Regions from separate parts of the Limosilactobacillus pulli genome, predicted to be linked through region 1. Evidence: predicted binding sites of a transcription regulator. Region 1 holds the regulator's gene; the other holds the start of a gene.
The links. Region 1 encodes CtsR, which represses protease genes until heat stress. Its sites were predicted from a motif close to TTGGTCAAAAAAGGTCAAANA; they were not measured.
Positions count from the first base shown of each region.

Region 2: a site for CtsR is predicted at 1,583-1,603, ahead of QOS03_RS00655 (Bax inhibitor-1/YccA family protein). Genes of this name have one in related genera too.

Region 1 covers NZ_CANCWQ010000004.1:16,485-19,628, reverse strand. Annotated here, with positions in the region: gene QOS03_RS02070 (ATP-dependent Clp protease ATP-binding subunit) at 1-1,032, opposite strand, end outside; gene QOS03_RS02065 (CtsR family transcriptional regulator) at 1,054-1,521, opposite strand; gene adhP (alcohol dehydrogenase AdhP) at 1,686-2,708, opposite strand; gene QOS03_RS02055 (amidohydrolase) at 3,088-3,144, shown strand, end outside.
Region 2 covers NZ_CANCWQ010000001.1:120,999-124,142, forward strand. Annotated here, with positions in the region: gene polA (DNA polymerase I) at 1-688, opposite strand, end outside; gene QOS03_RS00655 (Bax inhibitor-1/YccA family protein) at 823-1,545, opposite strand; gene murC (UDP-N-acetylmuramate--L-alanine ligase) at 1,648-2,958, opposite strand; gene ytpR (YtpR family tRNA-binding protein) at 2,985-3,144, opposite strand, start outside.

The DNA.
Region 1 (3,144 bases):
TAAGGCTGCGTCTGATTCAATGTATTTTTGATACTCATCAAGCGTCGTAGCCCCGATCGTCTGCAGTTCACCACGGGCCAGGGCTGGCTTTAAGATGTTTGAGGCATCAATTGCCCCTTCGGCACCACCAGCTCCAACCAAGGTATGCAGTTCATCGATGAATAAAATCACATGACCATCATGGTAAATCTCGTTAATGATTTTTTTCAGGCGATCCTCAAACTCACCACGATACTTGGTACCGGCAACCAAAGATCCCATATCCAGCATCATCAGTCGTTTATCAGCCAGCTCTTCGGGAACCCGACCGGCTACGATCCGTTCAGCAAGGCCTTCAACAATCGCTGTTTTACCAACCCCAGGCTCACCAATCAGAACTGGGTTGTTTTTGGTTCGCCGACTGAGAATCTGAATGACTCGTTTAATTTCACGATCACGGCCAACTACCGGATCCATGCCGCCACCACGCGCAATCTGAGTAAGATCGCGCGCCAGCTTATCCAGCGTTGGCGTCCCCTGAACCTCACCATCACTGCTATCGTCTTCACTTGGACGTCGCCTTGGCGCACGTCGCTGCTGATTTTCAGCAATTCCCAATCGTCTTAACAGAATCCGCCGCGCCTGCTTAGGGTTGACGTCTAGATTGTTCAAAATTCGTGACGACAAAATTGCGTCATCACTCAAAAGTGCCAGCAATAAATGCTCAGTGCCAATCTGAGGAGCCTGCAGTCGTTGTGCCATCTGGCTAGCCAGTGCCAGAATACTGCGCAGCTTGGGTGAGTCCGGCAGGTAGGTATCGCGATCAACTTCTTGCATCGTGCCATAGCCGGTCAGACTTTCAATTTCTTCTCTGATGTCATCACTGGTAATGTTGAATTGACTTAAAACACGGCCGGCAATACTATTGGAAACCATACTCAAAGCCAGCAGCAGATGTTCGGTCCCCACGGCCTGATGCTTAAAGTAATGTGCCTGTTCTTGGGCAATCTGCAAAACGTTTTGTGCACTTCGGGTGTATGAATTATTGTCCATTAAATCACCGTCTCTTTCTCTCTAGCTTTCAAAACGCAGTCGGTTCAGCAGCGAGGTTAGGACCCGAGCCCGCAGCTGATTTTCCTTAACCCGACTATCCAGTTTCAAGGTCTGTTTGGCAACCATCACCATCATCAGATCACCCTCGCGTCGTGTAACGACTTTTTCTTCATATAAGGTTCTAATGACATCGAAGGCATCGCGTTCACTGATCGAATCACCAATCGCATTGATCAGCATATCCAAGACGTCAACATCATCCAGTAGATTAATGCGCTCAATCCGGATATAGCCGCCACCGCCACGCTTGCTTTGCACCAGATAGCCATTCTGCAGAGTAAAGCGAGTCTTAATTACATAATTGATCTGTGAAGGTACCACGTCAAAATGATTGGCAACCTCCGAGCGACGAATTTCAATCTGTTCTGAGTTACCAAGAATCTCTTTGAGGTATGCCTCAATAACATCTGATATACTGCGGTCTTCCAAAGTTTCGCCCCCTCGTTCTTCATCTGACTAATATTGACCTTAATTCTACCATATATACTTGAAAATATCTGGGCGAAAGAATCAAAAAAGTCCACCGCTATTAAAACAGCGGTGAACCTTATTTTTAGGATTGCCAGGAACTGCTTATCCCAGCCATTATTCGATTACTTGTTGTGAACGAAGTCAACGACGTTCCGGCCAACCACTTTGTTGTCCTTCAGTTCTTGAATCATATCGTTGATTTCTTCCAGCTTGCGAGTCTTAACGATTGGGTGAACCTTGCCTTCAGCACCGAATTGGAAACATTCAGCCAAGTCTTGACGAGTACCAACCAGAGAACCGGCAACTACGATCCCATCCAGAACCGTCTTAGCAATGTTCAATTGCATGTCACCCTTTGGCAGGGCAACGGCAACCAGCTTGCCATCTGGACGCAGAGAGTCAACAGCTTGGTCAAAGGCAGCTGGCGTAACGGCCGTAACAACAGCTGCGTGAACGCCGCCAACCTTTTCTTGGATCTGTTCGTCAACATTGCCGTCGTGACGGTTGATCAGGACTTCAGCGCCTTCCTTCTTGGCAGCTTCCAGCTTGTCAGGGTTACCGTCAACGGCAACAACGTGAGCACCAAATACGTTGTGAGCAAATTGGATACCCAGGTTACCCAGACCACCAGCACCAACGATTGATACCCATTGACCTGGCTTGATGCCGGAAACCTTCAGAGCCTTGTACATCGTAACACCGGCACAAGTCAGAGAAGTAGCCTCTACTGGGTCCAGGCCTTCTGGTACCTTAACTGCATAGTCAGCAGGTACGATGCATTGTTCAGCCATGGCACCATCAGCAGTGTAGCCGGCGTTCAGAACGTTGCGGCAAAGCGTTTCACGGCCAGTCAGACAGTATTCACAGTGACCACAGCCCTTGAAGAACCAAGCGATGGATACCCGGTCGCCGACTTTCAGGCTGGTAACGCCAGGAGCAACCTTGGATACACGGCCAACACCTTCGTGACCGATGATCGTACCAGGCTTCTTGCCAAAGTCACCAGCAGCAACGTGCAGGTCAGTGTGGCAAAGACCACAGTATTCCATGTCAACCAGTGCTTCACCTGGCTTCAGGTCACGCAGCGTTACATCCTTGACGTCAACGAAACCATCACAGTTTTCACGAATAACAGCAGCTTTCATAGAGCAAAATCTCCTTTGCAATCATTAGATTTCCTTTACAGCCACTATCTTAGCAGATTCAGCTCCATTTGGAAAGTGAATGTTTGCACATTTAAACTAGACCATTTAATTAGAAAGTGGCTATTTAGGCGTAATCAAGGCGTTTACAGCTACCTAAAGCACTTTCAAAATTATTTTTGATTTGTGCAGATATACACTTATCAAAAATAAGCAAAGGCTTTCAAGATGGTTAAAAAGTATAAATCGGCAAGATGCTACGATTGATTTTATAGACATAATTACCATTAATATCCAGTTTTAATTTTCGTTGGTTGTCTCAGTTCAATAAGCGGATTATTATAATGTTACCGCTACCAAAAATGATACGGAGGAAACAATCATGGAACAAACCTTTGTCAACGGCAAGATCTTTGTCGGTACCAGCGAGACTGATTTT
Region 2 (3,144 bases), on a different contig from region 1:
GCTTTGATTTACGCATCGAGTCGATGTTTGCATAAAGCCCATCCAATGAACCGTATTCTTGAATCAGCTTTTGGGCAGTTTTTTCGCCAATACCGGTGACCCCAGGATAATTATCGGAACTATCGCCCATCAAGGCCTTCATATCGATAAACTGAGTCGGCGTTACCCCGAATTTTTCTTGGAAGTGCGCCGGCGTATACATCTCAGTCTGCGTGACGCCCTTGATCGTTACGGCAACTGTAGTTTTGTCGGTTACCAATTGTGTCAGATCTCGATCCCCAGTCACGATCAAAGTCTCGTCACCGGCTTCATCACCAAGTCTAGCCAGGGTACCGATAATATCGTCAGCTTCATAGTTGGCCAGCTGATAGGTCTTGATCCCACAAGCATGCAGCATCTCATGCAAATAGGGTAGCTGCTCGGTCAATTCAGTCGGCGTCTTGGCCCGGCCGCCTTTGTAATCAGCATACATTTCCGTTCGAAAGGTCTGCTTGCCGGCATCAAAAGCAACCAGTGCCTTGTCTGGATGATAATTAGCCAACACGTGATCCAACATCAGCTTAAAGCCATAGATTGCCGCAGTATGCAGGCCATTTTGGTTGGTGAATCTGTCAATTTGATTATGCATCGCAAAAAAAGCACGAAATGCAATGCTGTTACCATCAATCAACAACAGTTTTTCTGCCATTTAAACTACCTCGTCCTTTTATTTTCTTTCTTGATTGTAACAGACTTTGCCTGGCCCTGACATTTTTGCTGATTAAAAATAAATAAGGCTCCGCACCATCATTGATGCAGAGCCAATTTAAATTTTATCCAATATTAGTTGCGCCGATCATCGCCCATACCGAAGATCTGCAGCAGCTGAATGAACAGGTTGATAAAGTCCAGATACAGCTGCAACGCTCCCATGACTGCCAGACCAGTCGTTGAAACCTGACCATTGTACTCAAGATAGATGTTTTTCATCTTTTGAGCATCATAGGCCGTCAAAATAACGAAGATAATCACGGCAATGTAGGAGAAAATGTAGGTGATCGCAGGGCTGTTTAAGAACATGTTGATCAAAGAGGCTAAAATCAAAGCAATCAAGGCCGCCATTGCATGAGCACCGAAGCGATCAAGCGAGCGTTTGGTCAGCGTCCCATACAGCGCCATTACGATAAAGATCGTTGCTGATGAGACAAAGGCCGCCGTGATATCGGCACCGGTATAAACGCCGGCCAGCAAGGCAAACTCAACCCCGTACATAATCGACAGCACCATCAGCATAATAAAGCTGCCGGTTGGATTCCGGGTAGCACTGGCACTGATCCCCATCGACAGCGCAATTGGCAACAATAATAGCAGCCACATCATCCCAGCATGCTGGGTAAAATAGCCAAACACGGCAGCTCTAAAGGTCGTCATGACCAAAAATGAACTGACGGCCGAAACAAAAACCGACAGACCGACAAAGCCATACATCTTCGTCAAAAAGCCATTTAAGCCGGCTTCATTGACGACACGCCTTCTTTGCTCGGGCTCTGGTGTAGAGTTGAACATAAGCTCCCCTTCTTTCATTCAATTAAGCGGTCAAATTAGTTTGACCAATATTGTCTTTCATATAAAAAATGGTAGCAAAAGCCACCATTTTCTACAAGCAATTTAATCATTGGATAATAAATTCTTATATTTATCTTCGTATTTTTCGATGTCACCGGCACCCATGAAGACAACGACAGCATCATGGTAGGCCAAAAGCTTATCCATCGAGTCCATGTCAATGCCTTCACTGCCCGGAATCAGGTCTTCTAAGTCTTGGCTGGAGACATGACCAGCATTTTCACGAATGGAACCAAAGATTGGTGTGACAAACGTCTTGTCGGTAGCGCTCAAAGACTGACCAAATTCTTTGAGATAAGCCTGCAGTCGACTGTAGGTATGTGGCTGGAAAACGGCTAGTACCTGTTTATCGGGATACTTTTGGCGGGCAGCATCAATCGTAGCCTTAATTTCGCTTGGGTGATGGGCATAGTCATCGATCAGCGTCATATCGCCAACATGACTTTCGGCAAACCGCCGCTTGACGCCAGAAAAACTGGCCAGCCCCTTAGCAATATCTTTTAAGTCGACTTGTTCCATGTAGGCAACCGCGATGACAGCCAGACTGTTCAAGACACTGTGCTCACCGTATAGATGAATCTCAAATTCGCCCAGCTTCTCATCTTTAAACCAAGCCTCGAAAGTCGATCCTTGCGGCGTCCGTTGAATATTGACGGCCCGGAAATCATCTTTTTCACTGGTACCGTAGTAATAGATCGGCACGTCCAGTTGCAGCTTGCGCAGATTTTCATCGTCACCCCAGGCAAAGACGGCCTTTTTAACCTGCTTGCCATAGGTTTCAAATGAGTCGCGCACGTTATCGATGTCTTTAAAGAAGTCGGGATGATCAAAGTCAATATTGGTCATGATGGCATAGTCTGGATGGTAGGCCAAGAAGTGATCACGGTATTCATCCGCTTCAAAGACAAAGAAGCGTGAATCAGGCGTGCCAACCCCTTCACCGTCCCCAATCAGATAAGTCGTTGGTGCAACTGAGCTCAAGACGTGTGAAAGCAGCGCCGTCGTACTGGTCTTGCCATGTGCGCCGGCAACGCCGATGCTAGTGTATTGCGCAACCAGTTCCTCAACCGTATCTGGGTAGCTTTGCACCTTGTCGCCCAGTTCCTTGGCCCGAACGATTTCTGGCTGATCGTCGCCAAAGGCATTTCCTTGCACGATGATCATCCCTGGCTTGATATTTGCTGGGTCAAAGTCGTGAATCTGAATACCGGCCTGTTCCAAAGGCGCCTGCGTAAAGGTTTCTTTTTCAATGTCTGAGCCTTCAACATGATAGCCGCGGTCATGCAGTACCCGTGCCAAAGCGGCCATCCCGGTACCCTTGATGCCTACAAAATAATAACTTTTTTCCATAATGCTGATTTTCCTTTCCTTGCCGCCATTTAGGCAAACAGCTGATTGCCGCGTGCAAAGTCAAAAGCATCGCCAGCCTGACCAAAGTCATCAGGCAAAATCAGGCAGCCCGGCTTTTGAGGAGCATTCTTCAGGTTTAATTCACGCGCTGCACAGATCATCCCGTTGCTTGGCACACCCACTAAAGCC